Regions from separate parts of the Halomonas sp. R57-5 genome, predicted to be linked through region 1. Evidence: predicted binding sites of a transcription regulator. Region 1 holds the regulator's gene; the other holds the start of a gene.

Region 1 (5,872 bases):
CAAAATCGCCGCCAGGGTCGCGCCTTCATCCAAAATATCGTCGACGATAACAACATGACGACCGGCCATCGGCACTTCCGGAGAAACCCGCCAAAATAGCTCGCCGCCACGTAGCTCGTTGCGGTAGCGAGTGGCATGCAGATAATCCACTTCCAGCGGGAAGCCCAAGCGGGTCAGCAGGTGCCCCGTGGTAATTAAGCCGCCATTCATCACGCAGTAAAACACCGGCAGTTTATCGCCTAAATCTCGGGTGATAGCTTCTGCCATGCGGTCAAGCGCCCGCTCTACTTCTTGCTGCGAAATTAAGCAGTCGGCGTTATCCATTAGTTCGCGCATCGAGTCCAACGACTCTAAGGCTTCTTTATCCAGCTTTGACATCTACCAACTCCACGCGGGTGAAAAGCTTCATTTATTTGAGCAAGCGATTTATTCAGCGCTGGGCTTGGGCTTATCCGCCAGCGCTTCCAACTTAGCGTGGGCACGCCGCCAACGTCCCAGCGCACTCAGTGCATCCAGGTCTGGCCGCGCGCGGCTATAGCGCAACTTGGCGGGGCGCTTGTTATTGATCCCTTGGCACGCCTCCATGACCTCAAGCGCGGCGGCTCGGTCATTACACACCAGCAGCATATCGCAGCCTGCTGCGAGCGCGGCTTGGGCACGCGCCTTGGGTTCGCCCGCTTCGTGGGCGCCCGCCATACTCAGATCATCAGAAAAAATGCAGCCTTTGAAGCCTAGCGACTCCCGTAACATACCCAACCAATTGGGTGAAAATCCTGCGGGGCGTGTATCGAAAGCGGAGTAAATAACATGCGCAGGCATGACCCCATCTAACTGCGAGGCTAACTGGGTAAAGGGCACAAGATCGTGCTGTTTAATCACGTCTAGCGGGCGACCGTCTATCGGTAGGGCAACATGGGAGTCCGCCGCCACCCCACCATGGCCGGGGAAGTGCTTGCCCACTGCGGCCATACCGGCATCGTGAAGCCCTTGAATAAAGGCGCTGCCCAGCTGGGCCACGTGCTGGGGATCACTGCTAAAACTGCGGTCACCAATAACGCTGGAGAGGCCGCTCTCAACATCCAATACCGGAGCGAAACTAAGATCCAGCCCGCAGGCGGCCATCTCCATCCCCAACAGCCAACCGGCGTCCTTGGCTAACGCCAGACCGTCTTCCGGGGAAGCGCGGTAGCACTCGCCGATACGCGCCATGGCAGGCAGGCGTGTTAAGCCCTCTTTAATACGCTGAACGCGACCGCCCTCCTGATCCACTGCGAGCAGTAAATCAGCCCGCACGCGGCGAATATCGCTGCACAGCTGGCGCACCTGGTAGCCATTTTCGACATTGCGGGCAAATAGAATAACGCCCCCTACCGTCGGTTCCAGCAACAGGCGTTTTTCTGCCGCCGTCAATTTTGGGCCTTCAAGGTCAAGCATGACCGGGCCTAACGGTTGAGTCATCGTGATAGGTCCATGAAAAGGGGCGATGATTCTAGACGATCGTCTAGCGGTGTCAAAAACTTATCAATCAAAGGATTGCCGTCCGCCGTGCAACCAAACCGGGGTGCCCGGTAACGCGAGCGCAAAGAGGGTTAGCAAATCACTATTACGTAAACGAATGCAGCCGTGGGAGGCCGCAACGCCCATGGGTTCGTCAGGCGGTGTGCCGTGCAGGTATATATAGCGCCGTTGCGAGTCCACCTGACCGCCGCGGTTCACGCCCTTTTCTAATCCGCAAAGCCACAGAATGCGGGTCAAAATCCAGTCACGCTCTGGATGCGCTTCGGCTAGCGCGGATGAAAACGTCTCGCCTGTCCAGCGGCGGCCTCGAAACACTGCGTTGTCGGGCATATCACCGCCAATGGCGGCGCGCACATAGTGCCAGCCGTAGGGGGTTTTACCACTACCATTACGCTCCCCGACACCGGCGGCAGCGGATGAGATCGCACACTCATGGAGCACTTTCGGCCCTCGCCAGCAGCGCAGCAGCTGCTGGGTAGTATCAATCTCCAGCCAGATATTCTCAGCCGGGGGTAGCTCAGCTAGCGTAGGCGTTCGCATGTTTTCCTTCTTCTGGCTTGGCTTCTTCAAGGGCGAGCGGTAACGGTGCATTCATGGCCGCCACAACGACCGGCAGCAATCGCTTGACTAAATCACGTACTGAAACCTGTTCGTGATAATCTTTTTCAGCGATATCACGCAGTGCATCAAGGCCGGACAGGGTAAATATTACCGTGCCAAGCATAAAGTGTAGCCGCCAAAAGCGCTCCGCGTCAGGTAGGTCCGGCGTGGCTTGTCGCACCAGCTCGGTGAAGCGGGTAAACACATCGCCATACTCTTGCTGGATATAGCGCCTAAGATGCCCCTGTGCCTGGCTGTAGGCAAGGCCGAGCAAGCGCATAAACACTTTTAAACTATTGCGTTCAGCGGGCACTGCAAGAACGGTGGTTGCCATGGTTTCGAGCAGGGTTTCAAGCTCAATAACCCGCCCAGCATGCTGTCCTTCCAGCTCATCAAGGGCGGTGTGAAAACGCTGGGTGAAGGGGTCCAAATAGCGGGCAAAGACGGCCTGAATCAAGGCTTTTTTGGAGCCAAAATGGTAATTCACAGCGGCTAAATTGACGCGCGCTTTGCTAGTGATGTTGCGCAGCGAAGTTTCGGCAAAACCCCGCTCTGCAAACAGCACCTCGGCAGTATCGAGTATACGGGTCACCGTATCAGATTGAGCCATGTCGCTCTCCAGGGAAACAGGTGTTTAAAACATAGCAAAATACTATGCCATAACCATGGCGGTCTCAACGCTTGATTTATTAACAAAATACAGCCCGTTAAATAAGCAGAAGCTTAGTTTCAAACGATTAGAAAAATTGCATAGACATCGAAGATAGCCACTGACAAGGCATATACTGGACAGAGGAACATACTGTATACTTAACCACTGATTGATTAAGTTGCCATTTAATTTGTTACTGTCTATTCACTATTTATGGAGTCTGGTATGTCGCGTCCGCTAACCGCTCGCCAACAGCACGTGTTCGATTTTATCGTTAAAACGATGGGCGAATTTGGCTACCCTCCTACCCGCGCCGAAATTGCCAAGGCGCTTGGCTTCCGCTCCCCCAACGCGGCCGAAGAGCACCTGCGCGCGCTGGAACGCAAAGGCGTTATTCGCATTATTCGCAACACTTCTCGCGGTATCCGCCTGCCCAACCAGGAACCGCAAGAAGTCATGGAGAGTGCTGCCACCGCCTTACCCGCAGCCAACGTTGAAACGCTGCCAACGGGCCTACCCGTGATCGGTGAAGTGGCCGCAGGCAGCCCCATTTTGGCCGCTGAACATATTGACCGTTACTGCCCGCTACCAGCCGAGTACTTTACCCCCAAAGCCGACTACCTGCTGCGCGTGCGCGGCCTTTCGATGAAGGATATTGGCATTTTGGAAGGGGATTTATTGGCAGTTCACCGTACCGACCGGGTACGCGATGGCCAGATTGTAGTGGCACGCCTAGAGGATGAAGTAACGGTTAAACGCTTCAAGCGCCAGGGCCACCAAGTGACGCTATTTGCCGAGAACCCTGACTTTGCGCCCATTGAAATCGACCTGCGCTCCCAGTCGCTCGATATCGAAGGCGTCGGCGTTGGTGTGATTCGTGGCGGCAACGGCCAGGCACTCGGCTAGTCGCCGCCCTGGCCATCCCTACTGCAGATCGATATAGCGGTGGTCATTGAAGGTGGCCACCCAATGGGGGTGATAAACCAGCAGAATACTCAGCAGCATGCCGGTGATAAACGCCTCTGAAGGCATTAACAGCGGTAAGAAGCGCGCATACTCCTGGGCGAGATAAATCGCCTCAGGGTCAGTCCCCGCAACGATGATCAGCAGCACCGCTGCCAGCCCTCCTCCCAGCGTTGCCAGCGCCGCACCAAAAAAGCCGCAGGCAAACAAAAACACCATCAGGTTATCCGGCAGGCGGCGATCTACCAGCCGCCATACCGTGCCAATGACGGCCGCCGGGACGACACCGGTAACCAGCACGTTTGCCCCCAGCAGCAGCCATTCATTGCGCCCAATTACCACCATGGCGATATTAATCAGCACGTTGCTAATCAGCGCCAATGGCGCTTTAAAAACGAGTGTCATTAAAACCGTGAAAACAAGGTGCAGCGTTAGCCAATCAACCGCCTGCGCACGCAGCTGCCACATCAGCATCACCGCCAGCGTGGCGCCCAGCCAGCGGTGCTGAAGCGCGGTATCCGCTATTAACACCTGCCAGGGCCGCCCCCAAAGTGCCCACGCGATCACTGCTAACGAGAGTAGCCAGGTGAGCAGCAGCGCCCAGGGTGCTAATACACTTTGCGCAAACGACATGGCGGCCTCTCAGGTTGATGAGGGTTAACTAAAGACCACTGTCTTATTGCCGTGGACCAGCACGCGATCCTCTAAGTGCCAGCGCAAACCGCGAGCAAGTACGGCTTTTTCAACGTCACGGCCAAAACGTACTAAGTCAGTGGGCGTATGGCAGTGGCTTACGCGATGAATATCCTGTTCGATGATGGGGCCTGCGTCGAGTTCCTCGGTCACGTAGTGGCAAGTAGCACCTATCAGCTTAACGCCCCGCTGGTATGCCTGGTGGTAGGGTTTTGCCCCGGCAAAGGAGGGCAAAAAGCTGTGATGAATATTGATCACTCGTCCCGCATAGCGCGCGCACAGCTCGGGGGGCAGTATTTGCATATAGCGCGCCAGCACCACGCAGTCAGCGCGAGCGCTATCGATTTCGGCCTGTACCTTGGCAAACGACGCTTGCTTATTTTCGGGGTCTACCGGGACGTGGTGGTAAGGAATGCCGTACCACTCGGTCAGCGAACGCATATCGTCATGGTTGGAGATAACACCGACAATATCGCAATCCAGCTCACCCGCCTGCCAGCGGTAAAGTAGATCGACCAAGCAGTGCGACTCCCGCGACACCATCAGCACCACACGCCGACGCAGCTGGGTATCCACCAGGGACCACTGCATATTGAATTCGCTGGCCACCGGCTCGAACGCCGCGCGCAGGGCTTCCACCGACATACCGACCGAATCCGCCAGAATTTCGTAGCGCATAAAAAAGCAGCCGGTTTCTAAATCGGAGTGCTGGCTGGCTTCGGTAATGGAGCCGCCCTGCTGGGCAATAAAGCTCGATACCCGTGCAACAATCCCCACCCGGTCAGGACAGGAAACCACTAAACGATAATAATGAGACATGTGAGCTACTCTTGACCTATTGCTAAGTTAATTATGACAAACCAGCGGCTTAGGTCGCATAGTGTATCGGAAGGGCATGGAAGATTGTTAGCCGCCCCTGCCTTCCCGTATAGTTAAGTCACTACTTTTTAGGTTTTTCATAACAGATGCATTCACCACGCGTTCAAATTCGTCCCCGTCGTCGTCCACCGCTGCGCATGTTGCCGCTGGGGGGATGCGGTGAGATTGGAATGAATCTAACGCTATACGGCTACGACGATCACTGGATAGCCGTCGATTGCGGCATGATGATCCGTCAGGATCTTCCCAACTCTCCACTGCAGGTACCCAATCTCGATACACCGAAAGCACTGGGGATCGTGCCCAAAGCGCTCTTTATCACCCACGGCCATGAAGACCACATTGGTGCAGCTGCCTGGCTTTGGCCGATGTGGAACTGCCCTATTTATGCCACCCCGCTAGCGGCTGGGCTGTTGCGACTGAAGTTTGCCGAGCATCAGCTTAGCAGCGCGGCCATCCATGTTATTGAACCTGGCGAGGCGCTGGAAAGCGGGCCGTTCACGCTGCGTTATTTGCTGTTAACGCACTCTATACCCGAAAGCTGTGCGTTGATCATGAGCGTCGGTG
Region 2 (6,166 bases), 2.2 Mb from region 1:
ATCAACGCCCGCATGGCCGAACTGGTCATAGGCAGCGCGCTTTTCGCCGTCGCTGAGCACTTCATACGCTTCGGACACTTCACGGAATTTTTCCGCTGAGGTTTTATCGTCCGGGTTTCGATCAGGGTGGAATTTTTGCGCCAGACGGCGGTAGGCCTTCTTGATCTCTTTCTGATCGGCCCCTTTTTCGACACCCAGGACTTCGTAATAATCGCGTTTGGACATAGGCCCTACGCCTCCTGGTTAGCTACGCACTCAACTGCACATTTAGGCGATACACATTTAGCTACATACCTAGCTATATATCTAACTACGTGCGTCTTGGTCTCGGAAACAGCAACGCGGGAGTAAGCTCCCGCGTCACCGCTTTCCTTGGCAGAAAGAGGATGTTACTGCTTTTTCTGATCGTCGTTGACTTCTTCGTACTCGGCGTCAACCACGTCTTCTTCCGGCTTGGAAGTGCTTTCAGCACCTTCGCCGCCCTCTTGCTGCGCTGCTTCTGCCTGCTCGGCGTACATCTTCTGGGCGAGCTGGCCAGAGGCTTCGGTCAACGCATCCAGTTTCTTCTGGATGTTATCAACGTCGTCGCCTTTAACCGCTTCTTCCAGTTCGCTGATGGCCGTCTCAATCGCCTGCTTCTCGTCGTCAGTGGCCTTGTCACCGGCCTCTTCCAACGTCTTGCGCGTGGCGTGAATCATGCCATCGGCTTGGTTACGCAGCTGCACCAGTGCTTCGAACTTCTTATCTTCTTCAGCGTGCGCTTCCGCGTCGCGCACCATCTGCTCAACTTCTTCTTCCGACAAGCCGCTAGAGGCCTTGATAACGATGGACTGCTCTTTGCCGGTGGCCTTGTCTTTCGCCGAAACGTTCAGAATACCGTTGGCATCCAGATCGAAGGCAACTTCAATCTGCGGTACGCCGCGCGGTGCGGGCGGAATGTCGGCGAGGTCAAAGCGACCCAGCGACTTATTCTGCGCGACTTGCTTTCGCTCGCCCTGCACGGCGTGGATGGTAACCGCCGTCTGGTTGTCATCCGCCGTTGAGAAGGTTTGTGTCTTCTTGGTCGGGATGGTGGTGTTCTTCTCGATCAGCGGCGTCATGATGCCACCCAGGGTTTCGATGCCCAGGGTAAGCGGGGTCACGTCGAGCAGCAGAACGTCTTTAACGTCGCCACCCAGTACGCCGCCCTGAATCGCTGCACCCACGGCAACCGCTTCGTCCGGGTTAACGTCTTTGCGGGCTTCTTTACCGAAGAAGTCAGCGGCTTTCTTCTGCACCATCGGCATACGTGTCTGGCCACCGACCAGGATCACTTCGTCGATTTCAGACGCGGACAGGCCTGCGTCTTTCAGCGCCATTTTGCAAGGCTCGAGCGAACGCTGAACCAGCTCTTCTACCAGCGACTCCAGCTTGGCACGGGTCACCTTAACGTTAAGGTGTTTCGGGCCAGTGTTGTCGGCGGTGATGTAGGGCAGATTCACGTCGGTCTGTTGAGCGCTGGAGAGCTCAATTTTGGCTTTCTCAGCGGCTTCTTTCAGACGCTGCATGGCCAAGTTGTCACCGGAAAGATCGATGCCGCTGTCAGACTTGAACTGGTCAACTAGGTAGTTGATCAGCGCCAGGTCAAAGTCTTCGCCGCCCAGGAAGGTGTCGCCGTTAGTGGCCAACACTTCAAACTGGGTTTCGCCATCAACATCAGCAATTTCGATGATCGAAATATCGAAGGTACCGCCACCCAGGTCATAAACCGCGATGGTTTTGTCGCCGCGCGATTTGTCCATACCGTAGGCCAGTGCGGCAGCGGTCGGCTCGTTGATGATGCGCTTAACGTCTAGACCTGCAATGCGGCCGGCGTCTTTAGTCGCCTGACGCTGACTGTCGTTAAAGTAGGCCGGTACGGTGATAACTGCTTCGGTCACCGCTTCGCCCAGGTAGTCTTCGGCGGTTTTCTTCATTTTCTTCAGCACTTCCGCGCTTACCTGCGGCGGTGCCATTTTTTTGCCTTTTACTTCAACCCAAGCGTCACCGTTGTCGGCTTCGGTGATTTTGTACGGCACCATTTTGATGTCTTTTTGGACAACGTCGTCTTTAAAACGACGGCCAATCAGACGCTTGATGGCGTACAGGGTATTTTCTGGGTTAGTCACGGCTTGGCGTTTAGCTGCCTGACCAACCAGCGTTTCACCATCATCGGTATAGGCGATGATAGAAGGTGTTGTGCGACCACCTTCAGCATTTTCAATGACTTTAGCGCTGTCACCATCGAGCACGGCCACACAAGAGTTAGTGGTGCCCAGGTCGATACCAATTATACGTCCCATAGCAATACCTCGAATTCGGTTGTTACAAAACTGGAAATTTATTTTTTAAAGCTTGTCTGCGGGTTTCCCCGCGGGGTTGCCCTTTATTTGGGGGCCGCCGCTGACATTTCAAGGGCTTTTTTTCACACTCTTATTTAAGACTCTGTGTCGCCAGTGGCTTAATCGGCTTTTTTACTCACTACGACCATGGCCGGGCGCACTAGGCGTCCATTGAGCAAATAGCCTTTCTGCATAACGTCCATCACGGTATTCGGATCAAGATCCGGGTTAGGCACCATGGTCATGGCTTCATGCACCTGCGGGTCGAAGGGCTCGCCATGGGGTTCAATGCTTTCAACGCCGAATTTGTTAAGCACATCCAACTGCATCTTCAAGGTCATGGAGACGCCTTCACGGTGAACCTCTGAGGCCCCCTCTTCCATGGTCTCAAGGGCTTTTTCCAGACTATCCACCACCGGCAGCAGCTCTTTAACAAACTTCTCTAGGGCAAACTTGCGCGCTTTCTCGGCTTCCTGCTCAGCGCGGCGACGCACATTTTGTGCTTCCGCGGCGGCGCGCAGGGCTTGATCCTTGGCATCGGCCAAGCTCTGCTCTAACTCGCCCACCTGGGCGGCCAGCATTTCCGCTTCAGGATTGTCGGAACTGCCTTCTAGGGGCTCTTCGTCATTGATCAATCCTTCCAGCTCGCCCTCCATCAAACGCTCTTCAGCGACTTTCTCAGCCGCTTGCTCGGCGCCATCGGCTTCTTGCTCGTGGCGGGCCAGCTCATCGTCCATTGGTGTTTGCGGTTCTTTCGCCATGTTGTGCTCCTAAAAAGTAGGGCGCAGCCACGCGGGCGGCGCGCAGAGAAGTAAGCCTTTAAATCACTCGCTTTAACTAACTATGCACGCTATATGGGGGCCATAAATTCCATCTCAAGAGGTGCATTGAAGTGAGTTATTAACTACTGTATAAATCAACAACTATTGGATAAGTATCCAGCTTCTGCGCTGAACCGCCTCAGGAGGCGCCATGCTTACTCAGCTAGCCATTCAAGATTTCGCCATTGTCGATCACTTAGAGCTCGACTTAACCGGCGGCATGACCGCGATTACCGGGGAAACCGGGGCAGGCAAATCGATTCTGTTAGGCGCCCTTGGGCTGTGCCTGGGCGAACGCGCCGACGCCGGTAGCGTGCGCCACGGCCGCGAGCGTACCGACCTCTCCGCACGTTTTGACATTCAGCACCTACCCGCCGCCGTCGAGTGGCTGACCGCCCGGGAACTTCCAGTAGAAGAGTGTTTGCTGCGCCGTGTGGTCACCGCCAACGGCCGTTCCAAAGCATGGATTAACGGCCAACCCGCGACGATTTCCGATCTCAAATCTCTCGGCGAGCAGCTGATTCAAATTCATGGCCAGCATGCTCATCACGCTTTAATGCGCGAAGAGACCCACCTGGCCTTGCTGGACGATTACGCTGGCCTAAACGATGCCACCGCTCAATTAGCCATCACCTTCCGCGAATGGCGCAATGCGCGCCGCCAGTTGAAAAAGCTCAGTGAAGAAGGCAGCGAAGTAGAGGCCAAACGCCAACTGCTGCGCTATCAGGTAGAGGAGTTGGATCAGCTCGCTTTAGCGGAGGGGGAATTAACCACGCTTGAGGAAGAACAGCACACCCTAGCTCACGCGGAGGAGACCCTGCGCGAAACCCAGTTTGCCGCCGACTGCTGCGCCAGCGATGAGGGGGGTGCGCTGTCTTTACTCAACCAGGCGTTCGCTCATTTAAGCGCACTGCCGGGAAGTGACAAAGGCACCCTGGCCAATACGCTTGCCATGCTGAGCGATGCGCGTATTCAAGTGGAAGAGGCCTCCAGCGAGCTCAACCGCCTAGCCAGCACCACCGAATTAGACCCCGACCGGCTGGCCTGGGTAGAAGAGCGCATGACCGACGTCCACCGAATTGCCCGCAAGCACCACGTTGCCCCTGAAGAGCTATGCGCCCTGCATGCCGACCTACAGCGAGAAGTCGCTCAGCTCGAAGAGGGTGGCAATGACCTGGAGGCACTCAGTGCACGGGTAGTCGAGCTACGCGAAGAGTACCGCTTAGAGGCGAAGAAACTCACCAAGAACCGTCAAAAAGCCGCGCTTCGTTTAGGCAAAGAGGTGCAGCAGCAACTGGGCTTTTTAGCCATGGGTAAAGCGCGCTTTGAAGTGGAAGTCACCGCCAAAGACGCGCCCTCCCCTGAAGGCCTCGACCGGGTGCAGTTTTTAATTAGCGCCAACCCCGGCCAGCCCGCACGCCCATTGACCAAGGTCGCTTCCGGCGGCGAATTGTCGCGGATTAGTCTCGCCATTCAAGTCGTCGCGGCGACACACTCAACGGTGCCCAGCCTGGTATTTGACGAAGTGGATGTGGGTATCTCGGGCGCCACCGCAGAGATCGTTGGCCAACTGCTGCGCAAACTGGGCGAAAACGGCCAGGTCATGACCGTGACTCACTTACCGCAAGTGGCAGCCCAGGCCCACCAGCATCTGCATATCGAGAAACAGGCGAAACGCGACACCACCTTGACGCAAATGGCACTGCTCGACGAACAGGGCCGCATCAGCGAACTGGCGCGCATGCTGGGCGGTGTGACGCTTTCTGACCAAACACTCGCCCACGCGCGGGAAATGCTCCACGCGAGCCAGCGTCCGCCCCACTGACGCGCTGAACTAATGCGCCGAATTAACACGCTGAATAGCTGGATAAACACAAGCGCCCCTGATCCACTGGACGAATTCACTTAGCAAATTCGGCCCAGTAGATTAGGGGCGCTCACATTTCGAACAGCGACTAGCGTTTTCGACTAGCGGCGACCTAGAACGTTATTTCTTGTTCGTCGGCCCGCTGTCCTGGCGCGTTACGTCGGAACCGCGCGGACGCACATATAGCACCAGGGCATGATCGACTAGTTCGTAGCCGTGCTCTTCAGCAATTTCTTGCTGACGTCGCTCGATGATCTCATCAACAAATTCAATGATCTCACCGCTTTCAAGGCACACCATATGGTCATGGTGGTCCTCTTGGGTCATCTCGAATACCGCATGTCCTCCGTCGAAATTATGACGAATTACCAAGCCCGCTGACTCAAACTGAGTCAATACGCGGTATACGGTTGCCAAGCCAACATCTTCGCCCGCATCGATCAGTGTTTTGTACACTTCTTCCGCGCTAAGGTGGTGCTGACCCGAAACATTTTCGAGAATTTGAAGTATCTTGACGCGCGGCAGGGTCACTTTTAGACCGGCTTTGCGCAATTCATGGTTCTGATCGGCCATGGTCGCTCTTCGCAGTAACAGGTTAGGTCGGGTATGATCAACCGAAACCACGATAGTGAAGAATAGGCCCAAATGCAAAAATTGACTCGAATCATCACACTCTCCGTCGCCCTTACCGTTGTTAGCGGCTGCAGCTACGTCGGTGTTTACAAGCGCGACATCCCCCAAGGAAACCTGGTGACACAAGAGATGGTCAGCCAGCTTCAGCCGGGAATGACCCAAGAGCAGGTTACTTATGTCATGGGCAGGCCGCTACTGGAAGCGCCCTTTGACGCCAGCCAGTGGGATTACGTGTTTCGTTTAGACAAAGCGTATGGCGATGTGGAGCAGCGTCGCGTCACCCTTACCTTTGACCCTCAAGGGCGCTTAATGAATATTGAGGAAGAGGGTGATTTATCCAAACCGCTGCCGCTTGAAGGCGAGAGCAGCATGGGCCCTGCAACGGAAGGAGTTGATCCCATGGATGCACTCCCGGCCGAGAGCACCCGTACACAGCCACCCACGGACACACAGCCCGTTCAGCAGCCTTAATGCTACCGCACCGG

Evidence for each region. Region 1 encodes LexA, which represses DNA repair genes until DNA is damaged. Its sites were predicted from a motif close to TACTGTNTANNTANACAGTA; they were not measured.
Region 2: a site for LexA is predicted at 3,266-3,285, ahead of recN (DNA repair protein RecN). Genes of this name have one in related genera too.

The regions. Positions count from the first base shown of each region.
Region 1 covers NZ_LN813019.1:2,421,494-2,427,365, reverse strand. Annotated here, with positions in the region: gene HALO_RS11175 (hypoxanthine-guanine phosphoribosyltransferase) at 1-378, opposite strand, end outside; gene nagZ (beta-N-acetylhexosaminidase) at 427-1,458, opposite strand; gene HALO_RS11165 (L,D-transpeptidase) at 1,522-2,058, opposite strand; gene HALO_RS11160 (TetR/AcrR family transcriptional regulator) at 2,036-2,728, opposite strand; gene lexA (transcriptional repressor LexA) at 2,996-3,676, shown strand; gene HALO_RS11150 (energy-coupling factor ABC transporter permease) at 3,695-4,366, opposite strand; gene purU (formyltetrahydrofolate deformylase) at 4,391-5,245, opposite strand; gene HALO_RS11140 (ribonuclease J) at 5,476-5,872, shown strand, end outside.
Region 2 covers NZ_LN813019.1:4,625,443-4,631,608, forward strand. Annotated here, with positions in the region: gene dnaJ (molecular chaperone DnaJ) at 1-225, opposite strand, end outside; gene dnaK (molecular chaperone DnaK) at 390-2,321, opposite strand; gene grpE (nucleotide exchange factor GrpE) at 2,480-3,121, opposite strand; gene recN (DNA repair protein RecN) at 3,333-5,006, shown strand; gene fur (ferric iron uptake transcriptional regulator) at 5,169-5,621, opposite strand; gene bamE (outer membrane protein assembly factor BamE) at 5,694-6,152, shown strand; gene HALO_RS21085 (RnfH family protein) at 6,155-6,166, opposite strand, start outside.